One region of the Bradyrhizobium sp. cf659 genome, then DNA from elsewhere that is predicted to be linked to it. Evidence: predicted binding sites of a transcription regulator. Region 1 holds the regulator's gene; each other region holds the start of a gene.

Region 1 (4,341 bases):
GCTGCGGCCCATGCCGGTCTGCACCTCGTCGAAGGCGAGCAGCAAGCCCTTCTCATCGCAGAGCTGGCGCAGCGCCTTGAGAAAACCTGACGTCGCCGATCGCACACCGCCCTCGCCCTGGATCGGCTCGATCAGGATGCCGGCGGTCTGCGGACCGATTGCCTTCTTGACGGCCTCGATGTCGCCATGCGGCACCTGATCGAAGCCATCCATCGGCGGACCAAAACCTTCGAGATATTTTGCAGATCCCGTTGCGGCCAGCGTCGCCAGCGTGCGGCCGTGGAAGGCGCCTTCGAAGGTGATGATGCGGTAGCGTTCCGGATGCCCCTTGGAGAAGTGGTGATGGCGGACCAGCTTGATCACCCCCTCCAGCGCTTCGGCGCCGGAATTGCAGAAGAACACGAAGTCCGCGAAGCTCTCATTGCACAGGCGCACGGCGAGCTTCTCGCCGTCCGGGCTCTGGAACAGGTTCGACATGTGCCAGAGTTTTGTCGCCTGCTCCTGCAACGCCTTGACCAGCGCGGGATGGGCGTGGCCGAGCGCGTTCACCGCGACGCCGGAAGTAAAATCGAGATAGCGATCGCCATTGGTCGCGATCAGCCAGCAGCCCTCTCCGCGCTCGAAACCGAGGTCGGCCCTGGCGAAAACGGGGAGCAAATGCGGTGCTGCGCTGTTAGTCATGACGGTCACTTGATGTTGCGGACGGTGTGAGCGTGCATTGCGCAACGCACCATTGACCGGCCCGGAAAACGAAACGTGCCGCCTTTTAAGGGCGGCACGCGCCACTATCTTAGGCCTGGTGAACCGGGTGTCAATGCCGCCCGAAAGCCTCGCGAAACGCTGAATCCGTAGTCTTGCGGTGCCGAATTTGCGGGATTTTGGCCACGGAACATGTGGAAGCGAGTCGGCGGACTCTTGCGCGTGAGTCACGCCATATTGTAGCGTTTGGCTTGTCAGATACGACATCTCGTGCAGCAGTTCTGATCCTCTAAGTCCTCATGTACCGGCGTAAACGTTCGGGCGCATCTGGTGCGCCCGGCGAGCCTTAAGGGATTCTGACGGCACGGGTTTTTTCGAGGCTTAGGCATTCGCCGCGAGGCGCCAGGATGGCAGCCGCACGGCGAGGGAAAGGGTGCAATGACGGTTTTGACCTGGTCCGACGATCGCGTCGAGCAGTTGAAAAAGCTCTGGGAGGCCGGATTGTCGGCCAGCCAGATCGCAGCCGAGCTCGGGAACGTGACCCGCAATGCCGTGATCGGCAAGGTGCACAGGCTCGGCCTGTCCGGCCGCGCCAAGAGCCCCTCATCGGCGGCTCCGCGGCCGCGCAAGGCGCGCCCCGCGCAGCACATGATGCGGGTCAGCCGCCCCATTGCGCGCGGCAACACCGCGCTGGCGCAGGCCTTCGAGGTCGAGGTGGAGGCCGAGCCGGTCACCTACGACAACGTGGTGCCGATGAGCCAGCGGCTGTCGCTGCTGGAGCTGAACGAGGCGACCTGCCACTGGCCGGTCGGCGATCCCTCGAGCCCGGATTTCTTCTTCTGCGGCGGCAGGGCGCTGTCGGGCCTGCCCTACTGCGCCCAGCACTCGCGCGTGGCGTATCAGCCGGCCGCGGATCGCCGGCGCGCTCCGGCCAAGCCCTCGCGGTGAGTTCGCGGATCTAGCTGATTGCAAAGACGGCGCCGTCACGCGATGACGGCTCGACATACTCCGATGTCGTCCCGGCCGAGTGCGCAATTGCGCACGGGGGGCCGGGACCCATAACCACCAGCAGGTGTGGTTACAGGGGCTCGGAGTTACCCTTCTCGCACAAACAATTGCGCCTTGGGGTTATGGGTCCCGACCTTCGCCGGGACGACACCGATATCGTGGCGACAGCTCGCCAGACCAACTCGCCCTGACTTACGTCTGCTCCGCCTTCGCAAAACGATCATCCAGCGCGTAGCCGGCGCCGCGGACGGTGCGGATGGGATCCTGCTCGCGGCCGAGATTGAGCAGCTTGCGCAGGCGGCCGATATGGACGTCGACGGTGCGCTCGTCGATGTAGATGTCGCGGCCCCAGACGCTGTCGAGCAGCTGCTCCCGCGAGAACACGCGGCCGGGATGCTCCAGGAAGAACTCCAGCAGGCGATATTCGGTCGGGCCGAGGTCGATCGGCCGGCCCGAGCGCGCCACGCGGCGCTTGTCGCGATCGAGCTCGATGTCGCCATAGGCGAGCACGGTGGCGAGCCGCTCGGGGCTGGCGCGCCGCAAGAGGCCCTTCACGCGCGCCAGCAGCTCCGGCACCGAGAACGGCTTGACGATGTAGTCGTCCGCGCCGGTCGCAAGGCCCCGCACCCGCTCGCTCTCCTCGCCGCGCGCGGTGAGCATGATGATCGGCAGCTGCTTGGTCTCGGGCCGGGTCCGCAGCCGCCGGCACAGCTCGATGCCCGACAGTCCCGGCAGCATCCAGTCGAGCACGATCAGATCGGGGATGTGTTCCTTGAGGCGGGTGTCGGCGTCGTCGCCGCGCATCACCGTCTCGACGTCATAGCCGTCGCCTTCGAGGTTGTAGCGGAGAAGCTCGGTGAGAGCTTCCTCGTCCTCAACCACCATAATGCGTGCGCCCATGGTGTCGTCGCTCCTTGCGTCTTCAGGTATTCGGGACCGTCGTGGCGAAGGTCGTCATGTCGCCCTTCGGCCGCTTGTCGGTGATCGCCTGGCCCTCGATCATGTAGAACACGGTCTCGGCGATGTTGGTGGCGTGGTCGCCGATCCGCTCGATGTTCTTGGCGCAGAACATCAGGTGGATGCAGAACGAGATGTTGCGCGGATCCTCCATCATGTAGGTGAGGAGCTCGCGGAACAGCGAGGTGCAGATGGCGTCGACTTCCTCGTCGCCCTTCCACACCGCCATCGCCGCCGGCAGATCGTGCGCGGCATAGGCGTCCAGCACCGACTTGACCTGCTGCTGCACGAGGTCGGTCATGTGCTCGAGGCCGCGGAACAGCTTGAGCGGATGGAAATCCGTCTCCAGCGCGGCGACACGCTTGCCCATGTTCTTGGCGAGGTCGCCGATGCGCTCGAGATCGGTCGCAACGCGCATGGCGCCGACGATCTCGCGCAGATCGACCGCCATCGGCTGGCGGCGGGCGATGGTGAGCACGGCGCGCTCCTCGATGCGCTTCTGGAGCGCGTCGAGCTCGGTGTCGGTGGCGACCACGCGCTGGCCGAGCGCGACGTCGCGGCGGATCAGCGCATCGACGGAATCGACGATCATGCGCTCGGCGATCCCGCCCATCTCGGCGACGAGCCGGGTGAGCTCCTGGAGGTCGGTGTCGAAGGCCTTTGCGGTATGTTCAGAACCCATGTTCCGTCTCCTCAGCCGAACCGGCCGGTGATGTAATCCTGCGTGCGCCGGTCGCTCGGCGACGTGAAGATCTTGCTGGTGTCGTCGAACTCGATCAGCTCGCCGAGATACATAAAGGCGGTCTTGTCGGAGACGCGCGCCGCCTGCTGCATGTTGTGGGTGACGATCGCGATCGTGTAGTTCTCGGACAGTTCCTGGATCAGCTCCTCGACCTTGGCGGTCGAGATCGGGTCGAGCGCCGAGCAGGGCTCGTCGAACAGGATCACCTCGGGCCGCACCGCGACGGTGCGGGCGATGCAGAGGCGCTGCTGCTGGCCGCCGGAGAGCGACAGGCCGGAGGCGTTGAGCTTGTCCTTGACCTCGTTCCACAGCGCGCCGCCGCGCAGCGCCTTCTCGACGCGGCCGTCCATCTCGGACTTCGAGATCTTCTCGTAGAGGCGGATGCCGAAGGCGATGTTCTCGTAGATCGTCATCGGGAACGGCGTCGGCTTCTGGAACACCATGCCGACGCGGGCGCGCAGCAGATTGAGGTCGAGCCTGGGGTCGAGGATGTTGGTCTGGTCGAGCATGAGCTGGCCGGTGGCGCGCTGGCCCGGATAGAGGTCGTACATCCGGTTGAAGATGCGCAGCAGGGTCGACTTGCCGCAGCCGGACGGGCCGATGAACGCGGTGACGCGGTTGGTGCCGAGCGTCAGGTTGATGTTCTTCAGCGCGTGGTGCTCGCCGTAATAGAAGTTGAGGTTGCGCACCGTCACCTTGGCCGGCGCTTCCGGCAGCAGCGGCGCCTGGGGCAGTCCGCCGGATGCGCTCATCGATACGGAAAGATCACTCATTTTGCGGTCCTCTCGGCGCCAAGGATGCGCGCGCCAATATTCAGGGCAAGAACGGTCAGGGTGATGAGCAGCGCTCCGCTCCAGGCCAGCTGCTTCCAGTAGGCGTAGGGGCTCTGCACGAAGTTGTTGATGGTCACCGGCAGGTTGGCCATCGTCTTGTTC
Region 2 (4,341 bases), on a different contig from region 1:
ACGATTCCGACGTAGATCAGCTCGCCGTCCTGCCACGCCTGGCCCACCGACAGATTCATCGGAAAGGTCGATCCGTCCTTGCGCAGGCCGCCGGCTTCCCCGGTTGCGAAGCCCCGCGCATGACCCGCGGATGAGGGCCTCTCCTCGTTGGACATCAGCATGCCGATGTCGCGGTTCATGACCTCGTCGGCGCGATAGCCGAACAACCGTTCGCAGGCGGGATTGAACAGGAGAATGCGGGCCTGCGCGTCGAACAGGATGACGCCGTCGACCGCGGTCTCGACAACGGCGGTGAGGCGCGTCATGCTCTCGCGCAGCGCGCGCTGGGCTTCACGGACCTGTCCGAGCAGCTGGGCTGCATCCCGGTTCTTGGTCTCCTCCTCCTCGAGCGCGGCCTGGACCTGCCGGAACTCGAACGCCGAGGGGATCGTCAGGATCTTCGGCAACAGCGGCCAGAGCGCACCGGCCGTGAAGACCGACGCAATGGCCGTCGCCGCCTTGACCATGCCCTCGATGCCGTAGACCGGGACCCAGAGCGTGTAGATCGACAGCACATGCGTCAGGCCGCATGCCATGATGAAGACCGCGAACGCCCAGTAGACCCACCCGAATTTGAGGTCGCGCCGCTTGGTGACGAGGATCGCGAGCGCAAACGGGATCGAGAAATAGGCTGCGGCGATGCAGGCGTCCGAGACGACGTGCAGCCAGATCAGTTCGGGCTCCCAGAGCAGGCAGATCCCGTGTGGCGAGAACATCGAGGAGTCGAGGAGACGTTCGAAGAAGGCCCACATGATTCCACCCCGAGAGGCTTGCAGGTCGGGTCGGCCCGCAGCATTGGTGCCATTGGACGGCTCTGCCGCCCAAGGTCTCACTCATCGGTGGTGGAGGCCAAGGGCCGAGGCCGTGTCGGGCCATATATTGCAGCATGTTCCTGATTCGGGGGCGACAATGCTGCGCCGGATCGGCTCCGCCTGGTTCGCCTGGGCCCGGATCGGTGGTGTCGCGAATCACCGCTGCCGCGGCGGTCCGGCTTGCTGGCGTTGCAGGGGCGCGCTAGGACAGGCCATGGCGGTGTTCCTCTCAAACGCATGTGTCCTGCGATGACCACGCCCGTGGCGCTCACCATTGCCGGCTCCGATTCGAGCGGCGGCGCCGGCATCCAGGCGGATCTGAAGACCTTCGCGGCGCTCGGCGTCTACGGCGCCTCTGCGATCACGGCGCTGACGGCGCAGAACACGCGCGGCGTCACCGGCATTCACGCGGTGCCGGCTGATTTCGTCACCGCGCAGATCGACGCGGTGTTCTCCGATCTCGACATCGGCGCGGTGAAGATCGGCATGGTGGCCCAGGCCGCCAGCATCGATGCGATCGCGGCCGCGCTGGCGCGCTGGAAGCCCCGCCACGTGGTGCTCGATCCCGTGATGGTCGCAACGTCAGGCGATCGCCTGCTGGCGTCCGAGGCCGTGGAAGCCCTGCGCACACGACTGATGCCGCTCGCCTCGGTGATCACGCCGAACCTGCCGGAGGCGGCGGCTCTGCTCGGCGAGCAGGTCGCGGCCAGCGAGGCCGGGATCGAAAGCCAGGGGCGCCGCCTGCTGGCGCTCGGCTGCCGTGCCGTCCTGATCAAGGGCGGGCACGGCGAGGGTGCCGAGAGCATCGACTATCTCGTCACGTCCGAAAGCACGATCGCGCTCGCCGCGCCCCGCATCGCCACCCAGAACACCCACGGCACCGGCTGTTCGCTGTCGTCGGCCGTGGCGGCAGGTCTTGCCAGGGGCGAGACTCTCGAGCAGGCGGTGCGCAACGCCAAGGCCTGGATCAGCGCCGCGATCGCGGCTGCCGACAGCTTCAGCGTCGGCCACGGCCACGGGCCGATCCATCATTTCCACGAGTTCTACTGACGCCGGCCTCGAGCTGCGCGCCGGCCCCGCCGTTAACCAATAAGGCGAGGGGGCCGGGCTTTTGCGGACAGCCATGGCCGCTTCATGTCGCCTGATTGTCGCATGCGACTGATATTCGCGGGGAGGGCGAGGCGAGGTTTGATTCGTATCTGAGGTGCCTCAAAGGTTCAATCGGTCATCCCCCTGTCACGGGATATTGTTACAGGCTGTCGCATGGGAAGCTACGATGTGAGTGACGAGAGCCCTGAAAGGCGCTTTCGCACCTTGTTCATCTCCGACGTTCATCTCGGAGCCCGCGGTTCACAAGCCGACCTTCTGCTGGACTTCCTGCGCTACCATGACGCAGAGACGATCTACCTCGTCGGCGACATCGTTGACGGCTGGGCGCTGAAGTCGAGCTGGCACTGGCCGCAATCGCATAACGACCTGGTCCAGAAGCTTTTGCGCAAGGCGCGCAAGGGCGCCAAGGTGATCTACATCCCCGGCAATCACGACGAGTTCCTGCGCAATTATTACGGCACGCATTTCGGCGGCATCGACGTGGTCGAGAACACCGTCCACACCGGCGTGGACGGCAAGCGCTATCTCGTCATCCACGGCGACATCTTCGATCTCGTGGTGCAGAACGCGCGCTGGCTCGCCCATCTCGGCGACAAGGCCTACGACTTCGCGATCCAGATGAATCGCTTCGTCAACTTCTTCCGGCGCATGTTCAAGGTGCCCTACTGGTCGCTGTCGCAATGGGCCAAGCAGAAGGTCAAGAACGCCGTCAACTATATCGGCGCGTTCGAGCAGGCGCTCGCCGCCGAAGCGCGCCGTCACGACGCCGACGGCGTGATCTGCGGCCACATCCACTATGCCGTGATCCGCGACGAGGCCGGCATCCGCTACATGAACTGCGGCGACTGGGTGGAGAGCTGCACCGCGCTGGTCGAGCACGACGACGGCCATTTCGAGATCATCACCTGGGCGGATCAGGCGCAAAAGCCGGCAGCCGTCCCGCAGGTCGCAGCAAGGGCCGCTTGATGCGCATCCTGGTCGCGACCGACGCCTGGCACCCGCAAGTCAACGGTGTGGTTCGGACGCTGACCAAGCTTGCTGACGCCGCCAAAGGGCTTAACGTTGAAGGTCTTGGCGTCGAGTTCACGTTCCTGACGCCGCAATCGTTCCGCACCTTCGCGATGCCGAGCTATCGCGACGTGCGGCTGGCGATGCCGCGCCCGGCGCGGATCGCGAAGCTGATCGCGGAAGCCCGTCCCGACAGCATCCATATCGCGACCGAAGGGCCGATCGGCCTGATGGTCCGCCGCTATTGCCGCCAGCGCAAGCTGCCGTTCACGACCAGCTTCCACACCCGCTTTCCCGAATATGTCCGCGCCCGGGTGCCGGTTCCGGGCTCGCTGATCTGGCGGGCGCTGCGCCGTTTCCATGCGCCCAGCCGGGCCGTGATGGCGGCGACCCCGGCGCTCGCCGGCGAGCTGACCGAGCGCGGGTTTGACAATGTCGTGCTGTGGCCGCGCGGCGTCGACACGCACTTGTTCCATCCCCGCGCGATCGATCTCTGCCTGCCGGCCCCGGTGTTCCTCTCGGTCGGCCGCGTCGCGGTGGAGAAAAATCTCGAAGCGTTCCTCGACCTCAAGCTGCCCGGCACCAAGGTGGTCGTCGGCGACGGCCCGGCACGGGCTTCGCTCGAAGAGGCCTATCCCGACGCGATCTTCCTCGGGGAGAAGCACGGCGAGGCACTGGCGGAAATCTATGCGGCCGCCGACGTGTTCGTGTTTCCCAGCAAGACCGACACGTTCGGCCTGGTCCTGCTGGAAGCGCTCGCGAGCGGCCTGCCGGTCGCGGCCTTCCCGGTGAAGGGCCCCCGCGACGTGATCGGCGATGCGCCGGTCGGCGCCCTCGATCACGATCTGCGCAATGCCTGCTTTGCCGCGCTCGACATCTCCCGGCAGGCCTGCGTCGAATTCGCCGCCAACTACACCTGGGAAGCCTCGGCGAGGGCCTTTATCGACAGCATAATGGCGGTCGGCGCGGTGCTGCCCGGCCGGAACGGCGGGGAACAGCCACGCTTCGTCGCCTGAAGAGGAGGAATCCTCGCGGGGAGGTGTCTTGCCCGCGCCTCGTCCGCCGCGATAAGGTCAGCCATGACCGAGCAGCCCCTTCCGATCGGCCCTGCCGATATCGATGCCGCAGCGCGGGTGATCGCGCCTTTCGCCATCCGCACCCCGCTGTTGTCCTTTCCCGTGCTCAACGAGCGCGTCGGCGCAAAAGTGTTTCTGAAGCCGGAGATGCTCCAGCGCACCGGCTCCTTCAAGTTCCGCGGCGCATTCAACAAGGTCGCCTCGATCCCGCAGGACCAGCGCGCCGGCGGCGTCGTGGCATTCTCCTCCGGCAACCACGCCCAGGGCGTGGCGGCGGCGGCCAAGATCCTCGACAT
Region 3 (4,341 bases), on a different contig from region 1:
CACGCGCTCGCCGGCACCGTCACCAAGAACCTCGCGGTCGAGCCGCTCGGCGAGGGCAAGGACGGCAAGCCGGTGTACCTCAAGGACATCTGGCCGACGACGAAGGAGATCAACGCCTTCATGAAGAAGTTCGTGACCGCGTCGATCTTCAAGAAGAAGTATGCCGACGTGTTCAAGGGCGACACCAACTGGCGCAAGATCAAGACGGTCGAGAGCGAGACCTATCGCTGGAACATGAGCTCGACCTATGTGCAGAACCCGCCCTATTTCGACGGCATGAAGAAGGAGCCGGAGCCGGTCACCGACATCGTCGAGGCGCGCATCCTCGCCATGTTCGGCGACAAGATCACCACCGACCACATCTCGCCGGCCGGTTCGATCAAGCTCACCTCGCCCGCGGGCAAATATCTCAGCGAGCACCAGGTGCGTCCCGCCGACTTCAACCAGTACGGCACGCGGCGCGGCAACCATGAGGTGATGATGCGCGGCACCTTCGCCAACATCCGCATCAAGAACTTCATGCTCAAGGGCGCCGACGGCAACATCCCGGAAGGCGGCCTCACCAAGCACTGGCCCGACGGCGAGCAGATGTCGATCTACGACGCCGCGATGAAGTACCAGCAGGAGCAAGTGCCGCTGGTGGTGTTCGCCGGCGCCGAATACGGCAACGGCTCCTCGCGCGACTGGGCTGCGAAGGGCACGCGTCTGCTCGGCGTGCGCGCGGTGATCTGCCAGAGCTTCGAGCGCATCCATCGCTCCAATCTCGTCGGTATGGGCGTGCTGCCGCTGACCTTCGAGGAAGGCACCTCCTGGTCGTCGCTCGGCCTGAAGGGCGACGAGAAGGTCACGCTGCGTGGTCTCGTCGGCGATCTGAAGCCGCGTCAGAAGCTGACCGCGGAGATCGTCTCCGGCGACGGCTCGTTGCAGCGCGTTTCGCTGCTCTGCCGCATCGATACGCTGGACGAGCTCGACTACTACCGGAACGGCGGCATTCTGCACTACGTGCTGCGCAAGCTCGCGGCCTAAGCGCGAATTTGTGAACGGTGGCTCACTGCGACGTGAGTAGAAGGTTAAACGAAGGCGGCCTATCACAGGGCCGCCTTCGCGCGTTTGCGGCATGCTTCGGATGGGCCCGCCCGGCGGAAATTTCGGCCAGGACGGATGAGTGTGTCGCGCCCGTAAGACTACGGTGACCATCAGGCGATAAGATTTCCCTTCCCACGAGCAATGGTGTGCGGCGTTCGACATGACAGCAATGACGGCTTCTCATCCGATTTCACGTTGGTCCGGTGCCCTCTGGTCGGGAGCACTCGGTATCTGTGCGATCGTCGCCGTCATCCGTCCCGCCCAGGCTGATCCCCGCGCCGTGGTCGAGCTCTTCACCTCGCAGGGCTGCTCCTCCTGTCCGCCCGCCGACAAGATCATCGGCGATCTCTCCAGCGACCCCTCGATCATCGCGCTGAGCATGCCGATCGATTATTGGGATTATCTCGGCTGGAAGGACACGCTGGCGGATTCGCGCTTCTCGGCGCGGCAGCGCGCCTATTCGCGCATGCGCGGCGACCGCGAGGTCTACACGCCGCAGGTCGTGGTGAATGGCTCGACGCATGTCATCGGCAGTGATCGTGCCGGCATCGAGAGCGCGATCGGCAAGACCGACAAGGGCACGGGCGTGATGAGCGTGCCGGTGACGATGTCGCTCTCGGGCAAGCAGATTAACGTGTCGGTGGCCGCGAGCAAGGAGCCGGCGATCTCGCACGGCGAGGTCTGGATCTGCTCGATCGCGAGGTCAGTGCCGATCGCGATCGCCAAAGGCGAAAATCGCGGACAGCAAGTCACCTATCACAACGTGGTGCGCAACCTGCTCAAGGTCGGCGACTGGACCGGTCGTCCGGAAAGCTGGACGGTGCCGATCGAGAACCTTACGCGCGACGGCGTCGACGGCGCGGTGGTCTATGTCCAGGACGGCAGCCGCGAGAAACCCGGCCCGATGCTGGGCGCGGCGTACACGTCGCTGCACTGATTCGAATCTCTCGCTAGCGTCGTGCTCGCATCCTCACCATGAGGGGAGAGAGCGTATGTAAGATTGTCTCGGACAATCTGCTCTCTCGTCATTCCGGGGCGCCCCACTTTTTGGCGCGAGCCCGGAATCCATTTCTCAGCTGGGAAATTCGGATTGATGGATTTCGGGTTCCCGCTTCGCGCGCCCCGAAATGACAGCGCGGCAGAAACATCCCGACACAAACAAAAAAGGACCAACTTGCGCTGGCCCTCCTTGTCGTGCGTACAGACCCGATCCTATCGACCCCGGGGGGCTGGGGGCTGAGGAATCCGGAACCGAAAGGACCGGGTCAACGCACACAGGTCTTTTCGCAGTGCAGGGCGGCAGGCGCTGGGCGGAAAAGCGGCGATACTATGATTCCTGCTAACGATCCCGTGACGGTTCGTCGCGACAGAGTTCCACCGTTGCGTGTGCTCCGATTCACGCCCGATTCGATGGGTTGCACCGGGAGCTCTTCCAAAGAGCCCTCGAGAGCCCCTTGCGGCGGGGAACGGTTGGCGCAATCATGCGATTGTCATGATCCGCGGTTCCGGGGACGGTTTTCGCGGACGCGATCATGCCGTGCGATGAGGAGGCGCTTCCCATGAGTCTGATGTCGGAGGATGCCGATCCGAGTGAGCAGCGCGCGGCGGCGCGCCCCGTCGCTGCGAATGCGCAGCCGAACCAGGTGACCTTCAACCGGCTCGAGCTGCGCCGAATTCTCAATCTCTACGGCCGCATGGTCGCGGACGGCGAGTGGCGCGACTATGCCATCGACTTCCTGAAGGACCGCGCGGTGTTCTCAGTCTATCGCCGCGCCTCGGAAGTGCCGATCTATCGCATCGAGAAGGACCCGCGCCTCGCGCGCAAGCAGGGCATGTACAGCGTGATCTCGGCGACCGGCCTGATCCTGCGCCGCGGCCACGAGCTCGAGCGCGTGCTGCTGGTGATCGATCGCAAGCTGGCGGTGGTGTAGCCCAACGCCGTCATTCCGGGGCGCGACGAAGTCGCGAACCCGGAATCCCGATCCGTATTCGCTCACAACTTCCGGATTCCGGGTTCGCGCTTGCGCGCGCCCCGGAATGACCGTGTGAGCCCTACTTCCCCGGCACCGTGCTTGCGCCCTCGCCGAGCTCGCGCTGCATCATCACCGTGTCTAGCCAGCGGCCGAATTTCAGCCCGACATTGGGATGCGTGCCGATCATCCTGAAGCCGCCTTTGGTGTGCACGCCGATCGAGCCGGCATTGGCGGAATCGCCGATCACCGCGATCATCTGGCGGAAGCCGCGCGCCTCGCACTCGGTGATCAGCCGCTCCAGCAGCAACGAGCCGACGCCGCGGCGGTGGAAGGAGGGATCGAGATAGATCGAGTTCTCGACCGTGAAGCGATAGGCCGGCCGCGGCCGGTAGGCGCCGGCATAGGCGTAGCCGGCGACGCGCCCGTCGAGGATGGCGACGAAATAGGGATAGCCGCCGTCGACCAGCGCGCGGTAGCGCCGCGTCATCTCGGCAAGATCGGGCGGTTCCAGCTCGAACGTCGCCGTGCCCTCGCGGACGGCCTGCTGGTAGATGGCGGTGATGGCGGGGAGGTCGGCCTCAAGGGTGGGCCTGATTTCAGGTGTGGACATGGGGAAAGATTAGAGCCTTCCCGCGGCGGCCGGAAGGGGCAACATCGTTTCCACATACTCCGTCATTGCGAGGAGCCCTTGCGACGAAGCAATCCAGAAATGCATCCGCGGAGGCACTCTGGATTGCTTCGCTGCGCTCGCAATGACGGTGTTCGTGGAGGCACCCTGCCCAAAACAAAAACCCCGGCCTTGCGGCCGGGGTTCGTGTCCATTCTCTCGTCGCAGTGCTTAGTCGCGCTGGCCGAGGAGCTGCAGAAGCAGCGTGAACAGGTTGATGAAGTTCAGGTACAGCGACAGCGCGCCGGTGATGGCCGCACGCTCTGCGATGTCACCGCCGGCCGCAGCGTAGCCGTAGATGTAGTCGTTCTTCAGCCGCTGGGTATCCCAGGCGGTGAGGCCCGCGAACACGAGCACGCCGACCACGGACACGATGAACTGGAGCATCGAGCTCGCCAGGAACAGGTTCACCAGGCTGGCGATGATGATGCCGATCAGGCCCATGAACAGGAACGAGCCCATCCCGGTCATGTCACGCTTGGTGGTGTAGCCGTAGAGGCTGAGCGCACCGAAGGTCGCCGCGGTGATGAAGAACACCCGCACGATCGAGGTGTGCGTGAACACCAGGAAGATCGACGACAGCGAGATGCCCATCAGCGCCGAGAACACCCAGAA
Region 4 (4,341 bases), on a different contig from region 1:
CGTCGCTGGTCCACTGGTTGGCCGCAACGTCGACCGTGCCCTGCGCCAGCGCCAGGATCGCGTTCTCATGGCTGCCGGTGAAGACGACCTTGCTGAAATAGGTGTCGGCATCCGCGATGCCCATCTTGTCGAGCTCGAAGCGCGGCACGTTGTTGCCGGACGTCGAATTCGGGTCGACGAGGCCGAGGTTCTTGCCCTTGAGCTGATCGACACTCTTGTAGGGGCTGTTCGCCTTGACGAAGAACACCGAATAGTAGCCGGTCGAGCCGTCGGCGTTGATGTCGTTGGCAAAGGCGTCGGTCTTGACGCCGGTCAGGCGGGCGCGGGCGAACGAGGCCGAGCCGTAGCTGGCGATATGGATATTGCCGGCGCGTTGGCCTTCGATCACGGCGGCGTAGTCGTTGGCGATGCGCAGCGTGACCTTCACGCCCAATTCCTTGGAGAGATAGCTCATGAACGGCGCCCAGCGTTCGGTAACGCCCGAGGCGTTTTCCGCCGGAATGACCGCGAAGGTCAGCTCGGGATATTTGGCTTTCCAGTCGTCGGCGGAGGCTGAAGTCGTGAACGCGAGCGCAGCGGCGCCGGCAAGAAGTAATCTGCGAGTGATCATGATACCCTCTTCATCGGTTGGGGTCGGTTGACGCAAAAACTGGCAACTACAGAAGCGATGCGGCTCAGGCGGCGGCCGCCGTTCCGAGCGCCGGAATGCCTTCGGGCGCCGGCACCGGCGTGCCGCCCATGACGTCGGTGGCTTCGAGGTCGTAAAGTTCGCGCGCGACGTGATCGGTCAGCGCAGACGGCGCGCCATCGAACACCACACGGCCCTGCGCCATGCCGATCAGGCGGTCGCAATAGCTGCGCGCCAGGTCGAGCGAATGCAGGTTGCAGATCACGGTGATGCCGAAATGCTTGTTGATGCGCAGCAGCGCATCCATCACGATCTTGGTGTTGCGCGGGTCGAGCGAAGCGATCGGCTCGTCGGCGAGGATGATGTCGGGCTGCTGCACCAGCGCGCGGGCGATCGCGACGCGCTGCTGCTGGCCGCCGGAGAGCTGGTCGGCGCGCTGGGCGGCGAGCGCGGCGATGTCGAACTGCTCGAGCGCCGACATCGCCAGCGCCTTGTCCTGCTCGGGCCAGACCTGCGCCAACGAGCGCCAGGCCGGCATCGTCGCGAGGCGCCCCATCAGGACGTTGGTGAGAACATCGAGCCGGCCGACGAGGTTGAATTGCTGAAAGATCATCGCCGAGCGCGCCCGCCACTGCCGCAGCTCCTTGCCGCGCAGCGCGGTGACGTCGATGCCGTCGAACAGGATGCGTCCCTGCGTCGGCGTCACGAGGCGGTTGATGGTCCGGAGCAAGGTCGACTTGCCGGCGCCGGATCGTCCGATCACGCCGACGAATCCGCCGGGGGAAATTTGAAACGAAGCGTCGTCCACCGCGGCTTTTGCGCCAAAGCGGCACGTCAGACCTTCAACCACCAGCATGCAGGGCTCCAGAGTAGCTGGGACCCACCGCTAACGCCGACGCTTGACACTTGTGTGACATGCAGGTTGCGGTGCGGCGATCCAACACACCTCATCCCCTGTCATCGCTGCGTCATGACATTGTCATCGAGCCGCTCGAAGAGGAACGCCCGCCCTCGCGCTTTGGATGCAACATGGCCGACAAAGCCCTTTCAGTCCACCCGACCATCGATCCCTCGGCCAAGCTGCATGAGACCAGGCTCGGTGCCTATACCGAGGTCGGCGCGCGCACGATCCTCCATGAAGTCAGCATGGGCGATTACTCCTATGTCGTGAACGATTCCCAGATCACCTACGCGACCATCGGAAAATTCTGCTCGATCGCGGCAATGACGCGCATCAACCCCGGCAATCATCCGATGCATCGCGCGACACAGGCGCACTTTACCTACCGTTCCAGCGCCTATTTCGAAGGCGAGAGTGACGACACCGATTTCTTCGACTGGCGGCGCCAGCATCACGTCCATATCGGCCACGACGTCTGGATCGGCCATGGCGCGATCGTGCTGCCGGGCCGCAACATCGGCACCGGCGCGGTGATCGCGGCCGGCGCCATCGTCACCAAGGACGTGCCGGCCTACACCATCGTCGCCGGCAATCCCGCGCGCATCGTGCGGCGCCGCTTCTCGGAAGAGATCGCCGGACGGCTTGCACGGCTCGCCTGGTGGGACTGGGATCACGACAAATTGCGTGAAGCGCTGCCCGATTTCCGCAAGCTGGGGATTGAAGATTTTCTCTCCACGTATGAAGCACGGGCACACTCCCCTGCCAATAAACGAAGCGCGGTCGCGTGACAGACATTTTCCTCGAGGGCGGCCGGGCCCTGATCGGCACCGAGTTGGTCGAGGCTTCACTCGGCGTGTCCGGAACGGACATCGCACAGGTCGACGCCTCCCGCGGCCGGGCTCGGCTCGCGATCGACGCACGCAATCTGCTGGTGCTGCCGGGAATCGTCGATCTGCATGGCGATGCCTTCGAGCGGCAGATGATGCCGCGCGCCGGCGTGGACTTCCCGATCGACGTCGCGCTCGCCGACAGTGACCGCCAGGCGATCAGCAACGGCATCACCACCGTGTTTCACGCCACGACCTGCTCGTGGGAGCCGGGCCTGCGCAGCGCCGACAATGCGCGCGGCCTGATGGAGGCGATCGAGCGGCAGCGTCCGCAATTTGCCGCCGACACCCGCTTCCATCTGCGGCACGAGACCTACAATCTCGATGCCGAAACCGAGATCGCCCAATGGCTCGCCGAGGGGCGCGTCGACCTGTTCGCCTTCAACGACCACATGGACGGCACCGTCGCCGACATGGCCAAGCCGCGCAAGCGCAACCGCATGGTGGAGCGCACCGGCTTGTCCAGCGAGGATTTTGACAGGCTGGTCGACCGCGTGATCTCGCGCGCCGCCGACGTTCCGGCCTCCGTTTCGCGGCTCGCGGCGGCTGCCCGCGCGGCGGACGTGCGGATGCTCTCGCATGACGATGCGACACCCGCGATGCGCCAGGAGTTTCGCGAGCTCGGCGCAATGATCGCCGAGTTTCCGATCAACGAGGAGACGGCGCGGGCGGCGGCGAGCCATGGCGATGCCATCGTCTATGGCGCGCCGAACGTCGTGCGTGGCGGCAGCCACACCGGCTGGACCAGGGCATCCGACATGATTGCAAAAGGGCTCTGCTCGGTGCTGGCGTCGGATTATTACTATCCCGCACAGCTGCTCGCCGCGTTCCGCCTCGCCGCCGATGGCGTGTTGCCGCTGACGGAGGCCTGGAGCCTGGTCTCCGCGGGGCCGGCGCGCGCCACCGGCCTTGCCGATCGCGGCATCCTCGCCGCAGGACGCCGCGCCGACATCCTGCTGGTCGACGACACCGTGCCGCTGCGGCCGCGGCTGGTCGCGGTGGTCGCAGGCGGAAAGCTCGTGCATCTTACCGATGCGACACGACTGCTCAGCGCGGCGGCAGCGCCGCGCGAGGCTGTCGTCGCGGCATAAACCGGTTATGCTCGGGCAATGATTCCCCGCTACGCGATCTATTTTGCCGCCGGCGCCGACAGCGCCCTCTCCCGCTTCGGCGCCGGGCTGCTCGGCTATGACGCCTACACCGGCAACGAGGTGCCGTTTCCGCCCGAGGCGCTGCACGTTGCACCGGACTGGCGCGACGTGAGTGCCGATCCCCGCAAATACGGCTTTCATGCCACGCTGAAGGCGCCGATGGCGCTCGCGCCCGGCAGCACCGAGGCGGAGCTTATGGCAGCCTGCGCGACATTCGCCGAAAAGGCACGGCCGATCCCCGCGATCCGCCCTGTCATCGACACCATCAGCGGCTTCATTGCCGTCATTCCGGCCGAGCCGGTCGATGCGCTTCAGCAATTTGCCGCCGATTGCGCCCATGAATTCGATTCCTTCCGCGCGGCCCTTACTGCGGAAGATCGCGCGCGGCGGAAGCCCGACAAACTCACCGAGCGGCAGCGCGATTATCTCGACCGCTGGGGTTACCCCTACGTGATGGAAGAATTCCGCTTCCACATGACCCTGACCGGCCGGCTGGATGCACAACGCCGCGGCCCGATCCTGGAGATGTTGCGGACGCGGTTCGCGTCGCTTCGTCTCGACACGCTGGCGATCGACCGCCTCGCCCTGTTCAAGCAGGACGAGACCAGGGCGCGATTCCGCATCATCGGCGAGTGGGCCTTGCCGCGGTAAAGCTCAGCGCCAGCTCGCAAGATTGAAGCCGAGCGCGACCGCGCCAACCAGAACGAGACTGGTCGCCCAGACTGCATCCAGATTGAACCAGCTTCGCGAGACGAACCTCAATCCCAGATAGCG

What was found. The regulator PhoB, encoded in region 1, activates phosphate uptake and scavenging genes when phosphate is short. The targets are predictions, from matches to a motif close to TGTCATNNANCTGTCAT.
Region 2: the regulator PhoB is predicted to act here: its motif matches at 2,075-2,091, upstream of BM118_RS31795 (UDP-2,3-diacylglucosamine diphosphatase).
Region 3: the regulator PhoB is predicted to act here: its motif matches at 2,564-2,580, upstream of BM118_RS28450 (DUF2794 domain-containing protein).
Region 4: the regulator PhoB is predicted to act here: its motif matches at 1,595-1,611, upstream of phnC (phosphonate ABC transporter ATP-binding protein).

The regions. Positions count from the first base shown of each region.
Region 1 is NZ_FOQJ01000003.1:237,454-241,794, reverse strand. It holds gene BM118_RS15170 (aspartate aminotransferase family protein) at 1-681, opposite strand, end outside; gene BM118_RS15165 (GcrA family cell cycle regulator) at 1,138-1,647, shown strand; gene phoB (phosphate regulon transcriptional regulator PhoB) at 1,900-2,607, opposite strand; gene phoU (phosphate signaling complex protein PhoU) at 2,630-3,346, opposite strand; gene pstB (phosphate ABC transporter ATP-binding protein PstB) at 3,358-4,179, opposite strand; gene pstA (phosphate ABC transporter permease PstA) at 4,176-4,341, opposite strand, start outside.
Region 2 is NZ_FOQJ01000011.1:1,865-6,205, reverse strand. It holds gene BM118_RS31805 (PAS domain S-box protein) at 1-791, opposite strand, end outside; gene thiD (bifunctional hydroxymethylpyrimidine kinase/phosphomethylpyrimidine kinase) at 1,101-1,901, shown strand; gene BM118_RS31795 (UDP-2,3-diacylglucosamine diphosphatase) at 2,115-2,927, shown strand; gene BM118_RS31790 (glycosyltransferase family 4 protein) at 2,927-3,985, shown strand; gene BM118_RS31785 (threonine/serine dehydratase) at 4,049-4,341, shown strand, end outside.
Region 3 is NZ_FOQJ01000008.1:208,219-212,559, forward strand. It holds gene acnA (aconitate hydratase AcnA) at 1-1,026, shown strand, start outside; gene BM118_RS28445 (DUF1223 domain-containing protein) at 1,247-2,023, shown strand; gene BM118_RS28450 (DUF2794 domain-containing protein) at 2,646-3,017, shown strand; gene BM118_RS28455 (GNAT family N-acetyltransferase) at 3,139-3,669, opposite strand; gene BM118_RS28460 (Bax inhibitor-1/YccA family protein) at 3,898-4,341, opposite strand, start outside.
Region 4 is NZ_FOQJ01000004.1:239,985-244,325, reverse strand. It holds gene phnD (phosphonate ABC transporter substrate-binding protein) at 1-610, opposite strand, end outside; gene phnC (phosphonate ABC transporter ATP-binding protein) at 675-1,484, opposite strand; gene BM118_RS20210 (LbetaH domain-containing protein) at 1,658-2,317, shown strand; gene BM118_RS20205 (alpha-D-ribose 1-methylphosphonate 5-triphosphate diphosphatase) at 2,314-3,507, shown strand; gene BM118_RS20200 (DUF1045 domain-containing protein) at 3,526-4,218, shown strand; gene BM118_RS20195 (hypothetical protein) at 4,222-4,341, opposite strand, start outside.